DNA from 2 places in the Streptomyces sp. CNQ329 genome. Region 1 is predicted to be linked to the other one. Evidence: predicted binding sites of a transcription regulator. Region 1 holds the regulator's gene; the other holds the start of a gene.
The links. The regulator HrcA, encoded in region 1, represses chaperone genes, less so after heat shock. The targets are predictions, from matches to a motif close to TTNGCACTCNGNNNNNCNGAGTGCNAA.
Positions count from the first base shown of each region.

Region 2: groES (co-chaperone GroES) is a predicted target of HrcA. The motif match lies at 2,594-2,620, and genes of this name have one in related genera.

Region 1 is NZ_AXVU01000034.1:66,979-74,721, forward strand. It holds gene I003_RS32865 (S41 family peptidase) at 1-2,698, opposite strand, end outside; gene I003_RS0121960 (16S rRNA (uracil(1498)-N(3))-methyltransferase) at 2,951-3,700, opposite strand; gene I003_RS0121965 (nitronate monooxygenase) at 3,697-4,791, opposite strand; gene dnaJ (molecular chaperone DnaJ) at 4,949-6,082, opposite strand; gene hrcA (heat-inducible transcriptional repressor HrcA) at 6,083-7,108, opposite strand; gene I003_RS0121980 (MBL fold metallo-hydrolase) at 7,250-7,743, shown strand, end outside.
Region 2 is NZ_AXVU01000018.1:94,865-102,607, reverse strand. It holds gene I003_RS0114490 (class I SAM-dependent methyltransferase) at 1-514, opposite strand, end outside; gene I003_RS0114485 (polysaccharide deacetylase family protein) at 682-1,614, shown strand; gene I003_RS0114480 (polysaccharide deacetylase family protein) at 1,611-2,546, shown strand; gene groES (co-chaperone GroES) at 2,769-3,077, shown strand; gene groL (chaperonin GroEL) at 3,203-4,831, shown strand; gene I003_RS0114465 (SDR family NAD(P)-dependent oxidoreductase) at 5,171-5,944, opposite strand; gene I003_RS0114460 (MOSC domain-containing protein) at 6,025-6,693, opposite strand; gene I003_RS0114455 (LysR family transcriptional regulator) at 6,846-7,743, shown strand, end outside.

The DNA of each region.
Region 1 (7,743 bases):
AGCCGGGGCCCTGCATGTCGGGTACGTGGAGATAGCCGAGACGGCCGCCGGACGCCTCGTGCACGTACGCGCGCCGGCCGGCGACCCACGCGTGGTAGCGCAGCGGCTCCTCGTCGGCGGTGGGGACGATCACCGCGTAGCGCACGTCGCCGCCGTCGGCGGGCTGCACGCTCAGCTCCACCGGCTTGCCCGCCGAGCCGACCAGCAGCGGCGCGGGCCCGGCCAGCGGGTCCACGGGCCGGCCGTCGACGGCCACGATCGCGTCGCCGGGGCGGACCGCGGCGCCGGGCGCCGCCAGCGGGGAGCGGGCGTGCGGGTCGGAGGTCTCGGACGGCAGGATCCGCTCGACGCGCCACCGTCCGTCGTCACCGCGCGTGATGTCGGCGCCGAGGAGCCCCTGCCGCCGCTCCGGGGCGCCCGCGGAGGCGCCGCCGCCCGGCGGGACGACGTACGCGTGGGACGTGCCCAGCTCGCCCTGCACCTCCCACAGCAGGTCGACGAGGTCGTCGTGGGTGGCGACGCGCGCCAGCAGCGGGCGGTAGCACTCCAGCACGCCGTCCCAGTCGACGCCGCCGAGGTCGGCGCGCCAGAAGCTGTCGCGCATCAGCCGGCCGGCCTCGTCGTACATCTGCCGCCACTCCGCGGCCGGGTCGAGCAACTGCCGTACGCGCGTGAGGTCGACGGTGACGTTGTCGCCGTCGCCGTCGTCGACGTGGCTGGCCTTCCGGTCGGCGGGAACGACCCTGAGCTTGCCGTCGGTGCGCAGCAGAATCCGGGTGCCGTCGCCGGTGACCGCGAAGCCCTCGACGTCGTCGGCGAGTTCCTCGACGCGCTGCTTGCCGAGGTCGTAGCGCTCCAGCCGGGTCGCGGGCCCGTCGTCGTCGGGGCCCGCGGCGTCGGTGCCGAGGACACCGCGCAACGGGTGGACGAGCCACAGCAGACCGCCCTCGGCGGCGCGCAGCGTCGAGTAGCGGGCGGCCTCGACGGGGAAGGGCAGGATGCGGTCGGCGAGACCGTCGAGGTCGATGCGGGTGACCGGCGGGGTGTCGCCGGGGCCCGCGTCGTCGCCGTCGTCCGACCCGCCGCGCTCGGGGGCCCGGCCGTGGCGCTGCGGACCGAACGGCGAGGGGGTCTCGGCGGCCAGCGTGATCAGGTGGGGGCGGCAGGCGTACGGGAACGACAGGTCGAAGACGTGGCTGTCGTAGACGGGGTCGAAGGCCCGCTCGGAGAGGAACGCCAGGTGCTTGCCGTCGGCGGTGAACGCCGGGGAGTAGTCGCGGAAACGCAGCGGGGTGGCCTCGGCGACGGCCAGCCCGTCGGTGGTCGCCAGCCGCAACTGCCGCAGCTCGCCGGGGCCCGGGTGGGACCAGGCCAGCCAGGCCGAGTCGGGTGAGAACACCAGCCCGCCGACGTCGCCGTACTCGCTGGCGTCGACCTCGCGTACGTCGCCGGAGGCGCGTTCGACGAGCAGCACGCGGCCGTCGTGCGAGGCGACGGCGACGCGGCTGCCGTCCGGCGCGACGGCCAGCCCGGTGACGCGGCCGAGCCGCCCGGCGGCGACCCGGCGGGGCGTGGCGCCGGCGTCGCGGCCGGCGGCGGGGGTGAACTCCAGCGCGTCCTCGCCCTCGGCGTCGGTCACGAACACCACGTGCTCGGCGCCCTCGGCGCGGAACACCCGGGGCATCCGGGCCCGTACGCCCGGCTCCGCGGCCAGGGCGCGGGCGGGACCCTCGCGGTGGGTCACCCAGTGCAGGGTGCCGCGGATCTCGACGGCGCTGCCGCGGCCGGTGTGGTCGGGGCGCGCGGCGCCGAGGTTGCGGCGGGGGCGCAGCGGGCGGGGGCGCAGGTCGGTGCGCTGACCGCCGAGGCGGATGTCGAGGCGGCGGGGCTCGGTGCCCTCGTCGAGGTCGTCCAGGAGCCACAGTTCGCCGGCGCTCGCGTAGACGACGCGGGTGCCGTCGGTGGCGGCGTGTCGGGCGTAGAAGCCGCCCAGGGGCGTGTGGCGGCGCAGCGCCGCGTACGCGTCGGGCGCGTCGGTGTCGGCGGAGTACAGCGCGCCGGTGCCCTCGTGGTCGGAGAGGAACGCCAGCCGCCCGCCGGCCCACAGCGGGTACTCGGCGTTGCCGAGGACGGCGTCCAGCTCGGCGGGCCGGGTGAACTCCGCGTCGGCCGCGGTGCGCAGCCACAGCCGGCCGGCCGTACCGCCGCGGTAGCGCTTCCAGTACGCCGCCTCCCGGCCCATGCCCACGGTCAGCAGCGCGACGCGGCCCTCCGGCCCGTACGCGACGTTGCCGACGGGGCCGAAGGGCAGCGTGTGCGCGGGCCCGCCGTCGGGCGGGACCGCGCGCGCCCAGGTGCGGCGCAGCGAGTACTGGCCGTGGGCGGTCAGCGCCAGCACGTCGCCCTCGGGGGTCCAGCCGCGCACGGAGGTCTTGCCGCTGCCCCAGTACGTCAGGCGGACCGGGGAGCCGCCGTCGACGGGCGCGGTGAGGACCTCGGGGGCGCCGTCGCGGGTGGAGGTCCAGGCGACGCGGGTGCCGTCGGGCGACAGGCGCGGATGGTCCACCGGCATGTTGTCGGCGCTCACCCGCCAGGCGCGACCGCCGTCGAGGGGCGCGGCCCACACGTCGTCCTCCGCCGTGAAGGTGATCAAGTCGCCGTGCAGGTGCGGGAATCGCAGGTAGGCAGGCTGAGTCACGTCGATCATCCCATCATGCGGAAGCGTCGCTCACCACCGCTTTGCGGTGCGGTGTGACATTCGTCCTGTACCCGCCCTGCCCCGGCGCGGAACGATTCGGGACGTGACACTGAACACCCCGGGAAAACCCGTGAGGCCGGCGCGCGGACCCCTCGGGATCCGGGCGTACGGAACCTCTTACTCCGCTCGCTCTCGGCCGCCTCGGGACCGTCCGGGACCGTTCAGGGTCGTTCCGGGTCATCCAGGGGCCGTTCAGGACCACCGTCCCGTCGCCGCGAGCACCACCGCACCCGCCGCGGTGCCCGCGGTGGAGGTGCGCAGCACGGTCGGCCCCAGTCGGTATGCCCCGGCACCGGCGTCCGCGAACGCCGCCAGCTCCTCCGGCGTGATCCCGCCCTCGGGGCCGACCACGAGCACGATCTCCCCGGACTCCGGCAGCTTCGCGCCGGCCAGCGGCGCCGCGCCCTCCTCGTGCAGCACGGCGGTGAACGCCGCGCCCGCGAGCAGCGGCAGCAGCTCCTTCGTCCCGTGCGGCCCGGCGATCTCGGGGAAGCGCAGCCGGCGGGCCTGCTTACCCGCCTCGCGGGCGGTGGCGCGCCACTTGGCCAGGGACTTCTGCCCGCGCTCCGCGCGCCACCGGGTCACGCAGCGGGCCGCCGTCCACGGCACGATCGCGTCCACGCCGGTCTCGGTCATCGTCTCGACGGCCAGCTCGCCGCGGTCGCCCTTCGGCAGCGCCTGCACGACGGTCAGCCGCGGGCTCGGCGCCGGCTCCTCACGCACGCCGGTGCAGGTCACGAGGAGCCGGTCGCGGCCCTCCGCACCGGCCACGGTGCCGTACGCGCCGCGCCCCGCGCCGTCGGTGAGCACGACGTCCTCGCCGGCCAGCAGCCGTCGTACCGACACCGCGTGCCGCCCCTCGGGACCGGTCAGCGCCAGCACCGCGCCGGGGCGGGCGGCATCCAGCACCGCGGGCTCGGCGACGAACACCGGGGCGGTCACAGCAGGCCGCCCGGGGCGTCGCCGGCGGGCTTCGTCGTCCCGCTGAGCGCGTCGGCCAGCTCCCGGGCCAGCACCTCCACCAGCTCGGCGGCGGGCAGTTCACGCGCCAGCCGGAAGCCCTGGCCGGCCCAGAGCGCCATGCCCTGCGGGTCACCGACGCGGGCGGCGGCGGCCCGCAGCGGGGAGGTCAGATGGTGGAGCTGGGGGTAGGCGGCGGGGGCGTACGGGCCGTGTTCGCGTACGAACCGGTTGACCAGCCCGCGTGCGGGCCGGCCGGAGAAGGCGCGGGTCAGCTCCGTACGCGTGAACACACCGCCGGTGACAGCGCGTTTGTGCAGCGCGTTGGCGCCGGACTCGGGGCAGACCAGGAACGCGGTGCCGAGCTGCGCGGCGGCGGCGCCGGCCGACAGCACCGCGGCGATCTGCCCGCCGCGCATCAGCCCGCCGGCGGCGATCACCGGCACGTCGACCGCCTCCAGCACCTCGGCGAGCAGCGTGAGCAGCCCGCGGCCCACGTCGTCGTCGCGCGGATCGTTGCGGAAGCCGCCCTGGTGGCCACCGGCCTCGACGCCCTGCACGCACACGGCGCCGGCGCCCGCGGCCTGCGCCCGGCGTGCCTCGACGACGTTGGTGACGGTGACGACGGTGTACGTCCCGGCGCGGGCGAAGGCGTCGAGGACGGCCGGCCCGGGGCAGCCGAAGGTGAACGACACCAGCGCCACCGGCTCGTCCAGCAGTATCGCCACCTTGGCGTCGAAGGCGTCGTCCGTACCGGCCTCCGCGTCGCCCAGCGCCGTGTCGTACCACTCGACCTCGCCGGCCAGTTGCTCCGCGTACGCCTCGATCTGGGCGGGGTCGGGCGGCGCTGAGGGCTGGGGCAGGAACAGATTGACGCCGAAAGGCCGGTCGGTGACGGCCCGCAACTGGCGGATCTCCTCGTACATCGCCTCCGGCGTCTTGTACCCGGCGGCGAGGAACGCCAGACCGCCGCCCTCGAGGACACCGGCGGCGAGCTGCGGGCAGGATGCGCCACCTGCCATGGGCGCCTGCACGATCGGGAAGGTGAACAGATCGTTCAGCTCGGTGGGCATGGGCTCATCCTGTCACGCAGATCGGACACCGGCGGCCCGCGCCGGATCATGGAATCCGCACGTCTTCACGCACCTGGGGACGGCGTGCGTCCCACCCACAACACCCGTCGCACGGGCCGCACGGCGGCGGCCCGGCGACGTCCTCACCGCACCCCGGCTAGCGACCGCTCCAGGCGTCCTTCAGCCGCGAGAACAGCCCCTGCTGGCCCGGTTTGAACTGGCCCTGCGGGCGCTCCTCGCCGCGCAACTGGGCGAGCTGGCGCAGGAGCCGCTCCTGCTCCGGATCCAGCTTCTGCGGCGTCTCGACCTCGACGTGCACCACCAGGTCGCCCCGGCCGCCGCCGCGCAGATGCGTCACCCCGCGCTGGTGCAGCGGGATCGACTGCCCCGACTGCGTACCGGGACGGATGTCGACCTCCTCCAGGCCGTCGAGCGTCTCCAGATTGACCTTCGTGCCCAGCGAGGCCGCGGTCATCGGAAGCGTCACCGTGCAGTGCAGATCGTCCCCGCGGCGCTGGAAGATCGGGTGCGGCAGCTCGCGGATCTCCACGTACAGATCGCCCGCGGGGCCGCCGCCCGGGCCGACCTCGCCCTCCCCGGCGTGCTGGATGCGGGTGCCGGTATCGACGCCCGCGGGGATCTTGACCGTGAGCGTACGCCGCGAGCGCACCCGTCCGTCGCCCGCGCACTCCGGGCACGGCGTGGGCACCACCGTGCCGAAGCCCTGGCACTGGGGGCAGGGCCGGGAGGTCATGACCTGCCCCAGGAAGGAGCGGGTGACCTGCGAGACCTCGCCGCGGCCGCGGCACATGTCGCACGTCTGCGCCGACGTCCCGGGCGCCGCGCCCTCGCCGTTGCAGGTGCCGCAGACCACCGCGGTGTCGACCTGGATCTCCTTGGTGGCGCCGAACGCCGCCTCCTCCAGCTCGATTTCGAGCCGGATCATGGCGTCCTGGCCGCGGCGGGTGCGCGAGCGCGGCCCACGCTGGCCGGCCTGGCCGAAGAAGGCGTCCATGATGTCGGAGAGGTTGCCGAAGCCGCCGGCGCCGAAGCCGCCGGCCGCGGCGCCGTTCTGCGACAGCGGGTCGCCGCCGAGGTCGTAGATCTGCTTCTTCTGCGGATCCGACAGCACCTCGTAGGCGGCGTTGATCTCCTTGAACCGCTCCTGGGTCTTCGGATCCGGGTTCACGTCCGGGTGCAGCTCGCGCGCGAGTCTGCGGAACGCCTTCTTGATCTCGTCCTGAGAGGCGTCACGTCCGACGCCGAGAACCGCGTAGTAGTCCGTGGCCACTTATGACTCCGCCAGGATCTGTCCGACGTACCGTGCCACTGCGCGTACCGCTCCCATCGTTCCGGGGTAGTCCATGCGGGTAGGTCCGACCACGCCGAGCTTGGCGACGGCTTCGCCGGTGTCGCCGCCTGAACCGTATCCGACGGAGACGACCGAGGTGGAGGTAAGCCCCTCATGGTCGTTCTCGTGACCGATACGCACCGTCATGCCCGGTTCCTTCGCCTCCCCGAGCAGCCGCAGGAGCACCACCTGCTCCTCCAGCGCCTCCAGCACCGGCCGGATAGTGAGCGGGAAGTCGTGGTCGAAGCGGGTGAGGTTGGCGGTGCCGCCGATGATCAGCCGCTCCTCGGTCTCCTCCACCAGCGTCTCCAGCAGCACCGACAGCACGGTCTGCACCGTGCCGCGGTCGTCCGCGGGGAAGGATTCGGCGAGATCCGCCACCAGCGGCGGCACGTCGCGGAAGCGGCGGCCGACGACGCGGCTGTTGAGCCGGGCGCGCAGGTCGGCGAGGGATTCCTCGCCGAACGGCGCCGGGCAGTCCACCATGCGCTGCTCGACCCTGCCGGTGTCGGTGATGAGCACGAGCATGACGCGCGCAGGCGCGAGCTGGAGCAGCTCCACATGGCGCACGGTCGAGCGGGTCAGCGACGGGTACTGCACCACCGCCACCTGCCGCGTCAACTGCGCCAGCAGCCGCACCGTACGCCCGACGACGTCATCGAGGTCGACGGCGCCGGACAGGAAGTTCTGGATCGCCCGCCGCTCGGCCGCACTCAGCGGCTTGACGTCGGCGAGCTTGTCGACGAACAGCCGGTAGCCCTTGTCGGTGGGGATACGGCCGGCGCTGGTGTGCGGCTGGGCGATGAACCCCTCGTCCTCCAGAGCGGCCATGTCATTACGCACCGTCGCCGGGGAAACACCCAGGTGATGCCGCTCGGTGAGCGCCTTGGAACCGACCGGCTCCTCCGTGCCCACGTAGTCCTGGACGATGGCGCGCAGCACTTCGAGCCTGCGCTCGCTGAGCATGCTGCCCACCTCCACACTCGGGGTCCGTCCGGTCGTTCCATCGCTGGCACTCGAAGGCGGGGAGTGCCAGGGTTCCGGGCCAGTGTACGGCCGGGTACGGCAGCTCGGGCAAGGTGGCCGGTCACGTTATAGCGTCGGGGAATGAGTGGCGGTTGGGAAGAGCTGGCCCCGGACGTCGTACGGCGCCGGCTGCCCCGCTGGGACGCGACCGCGGGCGCGGTGGCCGGAGCGGAAGGCGTCCTGCTCGTGGACACCGGCGCCTCGCTGCGGGAGGGCGCGGAGCTGCGCCGGGAGGTCCGGGAGCGCTTCGGCCGCCGGGTGACGCACATCGCGCTCACGCATCCGCACTTCGACCACGTGCTCGGCACCGCGGCCTTCGCGGGAGCCGAGGTCTACGGCCCGGCCGGGACGGCGGCCCTGCTGCGCGGACCGGGCGGCAGGGCCGCGGAGGAGCTGCGCGCGGACGCCGTACGCCACGGGCTGGACCGCCACGCGGCGGCGGAGGCCGTCGACGTCCTGGTCGCACCGCGGCACGAGGTGTCCGGCACGCACCCGCTGGACCTCGGGGGCGGCCGGGAGGTGCTGCTCGTCGAGCTGGGCGCGGCGCACTCGGCGCACGACATGGCGGTGTACGT
Region 2 (7,743 bases), on a different contig from region 1:
CCGGATCGACGAACACCGCGTCATACCCCGAGATGTCCACGTCCCCCACCTCCGCGCACCGCACCTCGACCAGCTCCGCGACCCCCAGCGCCGCCGCGTTGGCGCGCGCGGCGGCGGCCGTCGCCGGGTCCCGGTCGACGGCGAGCACCGCGATCCCGGCCCGCGCGAGCGCCACCGCGTCGCCGCCGATGCCGCAGCACAGGTCGGCGACCCGGTCGACGCCGAGCGCGGCGAAGCGGGCCGCGCGGTGCGCCGCGACCGCCGTACGGGTCGCCTGCTCGACGCCGTCCGGCGTGAAGTACATCCGCCCCGCGTCCGGCCCGAACTTCGCCGCCGCCCGCTGCCGCAGCCGGGCCTGGCCGAGCGCGGCGGAGACGAGCGGGGCGGGGTGCGTGCGGCGCAGCCGGGTGGCGAGGGCCAGCTCGTCGGCGGGGTCGTGGTCGCGCAACTCGGCGAGGAGGTCCTGCCCCTCGGAGGTGAGGAGGGCGGCGAGGGGATCTCCGGCGTCGTGCATCCGCCCATTGTCCGTCACGGTGGCGGGGCGGTTGCGGGCGCCGCCGGGGAGCGGCGGGCGGTGACCGCGGCGTCCGCCATCCGGGCGCCCGTACGGCGTGGCGCCGTGACACCCCGTTCCGTACTGGAAGGATGCGGACTCCGCAATAAATACGACAAAAGGATAAAATGCTTTCCCGCGCCAGGCTCCGTACCGGCCTCCTCCCCCTGGCCGTCACCGCCGCCCTCCTCGCCTCCGGCTGCTCCTCCGGCACCGCCGGGCCCGACCGCCACCACCCCCTCACCCCTCGCTCCGAGGACGCCAAGCCCGCCGTCGCCGGCGGTCCGGCCGCCGCACCCGCCCTCGCCCTCGCCCGCACCGCGCGGCACCAGCAGCGCCTCCACGCCCGGCGGCTCGCCGCCGCCCGCACCTGGGGCCTGGCCGCCGCCCCGCTGCTGCCGCCCGCCCCGCCGCGTACCAAACCCGCACTCGCCACCGAACCCGGCTACGAGACCGACGGCGGCGGCCCCGGCCTGCCGCCCGTCATCACCCGGGTCCCGACCGGCGACCGGGTCATCTTCCTGACCATCGACGACGGCTACCGCAAGGACCGCGAGCTGCTGCGCATGCTGCGCGAACTCGACGTGCCCGTCAGCGCCTTCCTCGCCGACGAGGTCGCTGGCGACGACTACGCCTACTTCCGCGACCTCCGCGACCTCGGCACCGCCGTCCACAACCACACCCTCCACCACCCCAACCTCCGCGAACTGCCCTACGCGGCCCAGCGCGAGGAGATCTGCGGCCAGCAGCGCGTCCTGGAGCGGGAGATGGGCGCGGCGCCGCGGATCTTCCGCCCGCCGTACGGCAACTACAACGGCGACACCCTGCGCGTCGCCGGCGACTGCGGCATCGACGTCGTCCCGCTGTGGCAGCAGGAGGCGTTCCCCGGCCGCTGGACGTACTCCCGGGCCGACACCGCGTTCCACCCGGGCGATATCGTGCTCACCCACTTCGAAGGGCCTTCCGAATTCGGCGGCACGATGGCCGACGTCCTCCGTACGGTGCTCCGTAAGGCGAACGACGAGGGCTTCGCCGTTGCCCGCTTGGAGGACTACGTATGAGGCGCAACCGCCGCTCCGGGCGGCGGTCGTCGGCCGCCGCGATAGCCGCCGTCTGCCTGCTGGCGCTCACCGCCTGCGCGGACGCGGCCCGTCCGCCGGAGGAGTGGTTTCCCCCAAGCGGTGGGGACTCCGCGGCGCCCGGGGACGCCCGGCCGGACGGCAAGCCGGAAGCGCGGCACGCCGGGCGTACCCCGCGCGCGCTGCCGGGCGGCGGCGGCAACGCCCGCAAGGACGCCGCGCACGCCGCCGGCCCCGGTGCGTACCGGCGCTGGGGCCTCGACCGCCCCCTCGCCCCGCCGCCCACGCCCCCCGCGAGCCGTCCCGTGCGGCCGGCCGACTCCGGGGTGCCCGCCGTGACGGGCCGGGTGCCGACACGGGACAAGGTCGTCTTCCTCACCATCGACGACGGCTGGGAGAAGGACCCCGCGCTGATCCGGATGGCGGCGGAGCTGCGGCTGCCGTTCAGCATGTTCCTCTCCGGCTCCGCGGCCGGCGTGGACTACGGCTACTTCGAGAAGCTGCGCCGCCTGGGCAACTCCGTCCACGGCCACACCCTCACCCACCCGGACCTCACCTCCCTGCCGTACGCCGGGCAGCGGCGCCAGATCTGCGGCCAGCAGCGGCGCGTCTCCGACCGCTTCGGCGTCCGCCCGACCCTGTTCCGGCCGCCCTACGGCAAGTACGACGCGGCGACGCTGCGGGCCGCCGCCTCCTGCGGCGTCCGCGCGATGCCGCTGTGGCGGGCCGAGATGAAGGCGAGCGGGCTGGAGTACCGCAGCGGCGACCGGCTGCGCCCCGGCGACATCGTGCTGGCGCACTTCCTGGGGCCGGAGGAGCAGGGCGGGCGGACGATGACGGACGTGATGGCGGAGCTGGTACGGGAGATCCAGCGCCAGGGCTTCACCGTGGCCCGGTTGGAGGACTACGTGTGACGCGGGGGCCGCGAGGATTCGTACGGACGTACGGCGCGGCGGGCAATCTGGCACTCGGCTTGACCGAGTGCTAAAGGGCGGCATAATCTCGGCTCTGGCACTCCCCGTGGGAGAGTGCCAACACAGCGACGAGGCGGATCCGGCACCCGCGACGACGGGTCCACCAGGGTCGCCACCCCAGACATTCAACCCCGCGAGATCTCCGAAGGGGGAGGTCGGATCGTGACGACCGCCAGCACCAAGGTTGCCATCAAGCCGCTTGAGGACCGCATCGTGGTCCAGACGCTCGACGCCGAGGAGACCACGGCCTCGGGCCTGGTCATCCCGGACACCGCCAAGGAGAAGCCCCAGGAGGGCGTCGTCCTGGCCGTGGGCCCGGGCCGCTTCGAGGACGGCAACCGTCTGCCGCTCGACGTCTCCGTCGGTGACGTCGTTCTCTACAGCAAGTACGGCGGCACCGAGGTGAAGTACAACAACGAGGACTACCTCGTCCTCTCCGCCCGCGACGTGCTCGCGATCATCGAGAAGTAACGGGGCGCTTCCCGCTTCTTCCCGCATACGCCGCCGCCCCGGATCCGTTCATCGAGCAGGACATATCGAAACGGGCCGGGGCGTCGGCGCTCCCGACGGCGCCCCCTTGAGAGGAACCACGTTCCATGGCGAAGACTCTGAAGTTCGACGAGGATGCCCGCCGCGCTCTTGAGCGCGGCGTGGACAAACTTGCCAACACCGTGAAGGTGACGATCGGCCCCCGCGGCCGCAACGTCGTCATCGACAAGAAGTTCGGTGCCCCGACCATCACCAACGACGGCGTGACCATCGCCCGCGAGATCGAGGTCGAGGACCCGTACGAGAACCTGGGCGCCCAGCTCGTGAAGGAGGTGGCGACCAAGACCAACGACATCGCGGGCGACGGCACCACCACCGCCACCGTGCTGGCCCAGGCGCTGGTCCGCGAGGGCCTGCGCAACGTGGCCGCCGGCGCCTCCCCCTCCGCGCTCAAGCGCGGCATCGACGCCGCCGTCGCGGCCGTCTCCGACGAGCTGCTGAAGGCCGCCAGCCCGATCGACTCCAAGTCCGACATCGCCGCGGTCGCCGCGCTGTCCGCGCAGGACGAGCAGGTGGGCCAGCTCATCGGCGAGGCCATGGACAAGGTCGGCAAGGACGGCGTCATCACCGTCGAGGAGTCCAACACCTTCGGCCTGGAGCTGGACTTCACCGAGGGCATGGCCTTCGACAAGGGCTACCTGTCGCACTACATGGTGACCGACCAGGACCGCATGGAGGCGGTGCTGGAGGACCCGTACATCCTCATCAACCAGGGCAAGATCTCCTCCATCCAGGACCTGCTGCCGCTGCTGGAGAAGGTCATGCAGGCCGGCTCCTCGAAGCCGCTGCTGATCGTGGCCGAGGACGTGGACGGCGAGGCGCTGTCCACCCTCGTCGTCAACAAGATCCGCGGCACCTTCAACTCCGTCGCGGTCAAGGCCCCCGGCTTCGGCGACCGCCGCAAGGCGATGCTCGGCGACATGGCCACCCTCACGGGCGCCACCGTGATCGCCGAGGAGGTCGGCCTCAAGCTCGACCAGGTCGGCCTGGAGGTGCTGGGCACTGCCCGCCGTGTGGTCATCACCAAGGACGACACGACGATCGTCGACGGCGCCGGCAAGGCGGACGAGGTCGCCGGCCGGGTCGCGCAGATCAAGGCCGAGATCGAGGCCACGGACTCCGACTGGGACCGCGAGAAGCTGCAGGAGCGGCTGGCGAAGCTCGCCGGCGGCGTGTGCGTCATCCGCGTCGGCGCGGCCACCGAGGTCGAGCTGAAGGAGAAGAAGCACCGTCTGGAGGACGCCATCTCCGCCACCCGCGCGGCGGTCGAGGAGGGCATCGTCTCCGGCGGCGGCTCGGCGCTCGTCCACGCCGCGAAGGTGCTGGAGGACGGCCTCGGCCTCACGGGCGACGAGGCCACCGGCGTCGCGGTCGTGCGCCGCGCGACGGTCGAGCCGCTGCGGTGGATCGCGGAGAACGCGGGCCTGGAGGGGTACGTCATCACCTCCAAGGTCGCGGAGCTGTCGGCGGGCCAGGGCTTCAACGCCGCCACCGGCGAGTACGGCGACCTGGTGAAGGCCGGCGTCATCGACCCGGTGAAGGTGACCCGCTCGGCGCTGGAGAACGCGGCGTCGATCGCCTCGCTGCTGCTGACGACGGAGAGCGCCGTGGTGGAGAAGCCGGAGCCCGAGGAGGACCAGGGCCACAGCCACGGCGGCCACGGTCACGCGCACTGACCTCCGGCCGGGCCCACGCCTGACCGCCGGTCATCACGCTCCGCAGGGCCCCGCCCCCGACAGGGGGGTGGGGCCCTGCGGCGTGTGCGGGACGTGTCCGGGCGTGCGGAGGAGGGGGAAAGTCCGCAGCCGGGAGACCGACGGCCTTGCGGGCGGCGGATGCTGGCCCTCCCGCGGACGAGCCGTGGGAGCCGGCGCGCTGCGCCCGGGGCCGGGGGGAGGACGGGGGACGCCTGCCCGGTGGCCGGCGGCCCCGGGCCGGAATGGCGGCCCGGCGCGGGCCCGTGGGGGCGCGGGGATCCCCGGGGCGGGGCTCCCGGGTTCGTTCGCGAACCCCCCTTACCGGGGGCCGTATGTGCGGCCCGCGCCGGTCGATACCCGGCCCAGCAGCCCGCGGGGGACCAGCTTGGCCGCGCCCATCAGCGCCTTGTACCGCGGATCCGGGATCGACACCGTACGGCCCCTCTTGAGGTCCCGTAGCCCCTCCGCCACCACCTTGTCCGCGTCCAGCCACATCCAACCCGGGATGGCGTCCGTCTTCATGCCCGCCCGCTCGTGGAACTCCGTGCGGACGAACCCCGGGCACAGCGCCATCAGCCGCACCCCGCTGCCCGCTAGGTCCCGCGCCACGCCCTGCGTGAACTGCACGACCCACGCCTTGCTCGCCCCGTACGTCCCGCGGGGCACGAACGCCGCCACCGACGCGACGTTGACCACCGCACCCCGCGAACGCTCCCGCATCGCCGCCGCCGCGGCCGTCGTCAGCCGCAGCACCGCCTCGCAGTGCACCTTCAGCATCGTCAGCTCGTCGGCGAGCGATACCTGGAGGTAGCGGCCCTTCAGCCCGAAGCCCGCGTTGTTGACCAGCAGGTCCACCGGCCGCCCCGCGTCGCCGAGGCGCTTCTCCACCGCCGTGATGCCCTCCTCCGTCGCCAGGTCCGCGGGGAGCACCGACGCCTCGACGCCGTGCCGCTCGTGCAACTCGGCGGCCTGTTCGTGCAGCCGCCCCGCCGTCCTGGCGACGAGCACCAGGTCGTGTCCCGAAGCGGCCAGGCGGCGGGCGAAGGCGGCGCCGAGGCCGGCCGTCGATCCCGTAATCAGCGCAGTCGTCATGGCCGCACGCTAGCGGTCCCGCTCAGTGCCCGGCAGGTCCGCCGTCCCCGCCCGGAGCCCTCGCCGGATCCGGCGGGGGATCAGGACGCGCGGGCCGCCGCTTTACGGGCCTTCTCCAGGGACTCTGGATGCAGCGCGTCCCCGGCGGCCAGGAGCCGGGGCAGCAACTCCCGCTCCAGGGTGTTCGCGCGGAACCAGAAGGCGGCCGTCACCTCGTGGTCCGGGCGGTACGCGAGGCGGATCGGGTCCCCGGCCCGTATCTCGCCCGGCTCTTTCACCCGCAGGTACGCTCCGGCCCGGGCCGCCTGCGTGAAGCGCTTGACCCACCCCCGCTCACCGAGCCAGCCGGCGAACGTGCGGCAGGGGATGCGCGAACCGGCGACCTCCAGCAGCAGGTCGGGGCCGATCCGCCAGCGCTCGCCGATGCGGGCGCCGCAGACGTCGACGCCGGACGTGGTCAGGTTCTCGCCGAACACGCCGTTCGGCAGCTCGCGGCCGAGTTCGGCGCCCCAGACGTCGAGGTCTTCGCGCGCGAACGCGTACACCGCCTGATGCGTGCCCCCGTGGTGACGCAGGTCGCCTATGACGTCCCCGGCGAGGCCGCTGCCGCCGACGCCCCTGGGGCCGGGCTCTTCGACGCGCACCGGGCCGTCGGCAGGGCGCTTGTCGATGCCCGTGACGAAGCCCGGGGCGTCGGTGATGCCGGGGGCGGTCTGCGGCCGGGCGAGGTTCACGGAGAGCACCTGCATCCGTCGACGGTAACCGCCCCCTCCGACAGTGCTCAAAGGACTTTCCCGCTCGGCCTGCGGCGCGCGGTACCACCCCGGCCTCCCGCCGATCCCGCGTCGTTCGCCCCGCGGGACCCGGGCGGGAGATCGCCGGCAGGTCCTAGGCTGGAGCCATGTTCGACGCCCGCCACCTGCGTGTGCTCAGGGCCGTCGCCGCGACCGGCTCGTTCTCCGCCGCCGCCCGCGAACTCGGCCTGACCCAGCCCGCCGTCAGCCAGCAGATGAAGGCGCTGGAGCAGACGGCGGCCACGCCGCTGCTCGTCCGCGCCGGCCGCGAGCTGCGGCTGACGGAGGCGGGGGTGGCGCTCGTACGGCACGCGTCGAGCATCCTCGCCGGGCTGGCCGCGGCGGAGGAGGAGGTCGCGGCGCTCGCGGGGCTGCGGGCGGGGCGGGTGCGGCTGGTGTCGTTCCCGAGCGGCAGCTCCACGATTGTGCCGGGCGCGCTGGCGGCGATGCGGGCGGCGCACCCGGGGACGCGGATCTCCCTGGTGGACGCGGAGCCGCCGCGGTCGGTGGGGATGCTGCGCGAGGGGGAGTGCGAGATCGCCCTGGCGTTCCACTATCCGCCGGCGGGCGCGGGCGAGGGGGTGCACGAAGCCACGGGCACCGGCGCGGCCGGCGGCCGGGGAACCGCCGGCGGGCCCGTCGACGGCTGGGAGGGGCTCGTCCTACGGCCGCTCCTCGCCGACCGGCTGCTGTGCCTGGTGCCGGAGGACCACCCCGCCGCCGCGGCGGGCCGGGTGGAGCTGGCGGAGCTGGCCGGGGACCCGGTGATCGCGGGCTGCCCGCGGTGCCGCCGGCATCTGGTGGAGCTGTGCGAACGGGCCGGCTTCGTGCCCCGTATCGACTTCGCGACGGACGACTATCCCGCGGTCGTCGGGCTGGTGCGGGCCGGGCTGGGGGTCGCGGTGCTTCCCGGCCTCGCGGTGCGCGCGGTGCCGCCGCGGGGGGTGGTCACGGTGCCGCTCACGCCGGAGGCGCCGCGGGAGGTGGTCGCGCTGACGCTGCCGG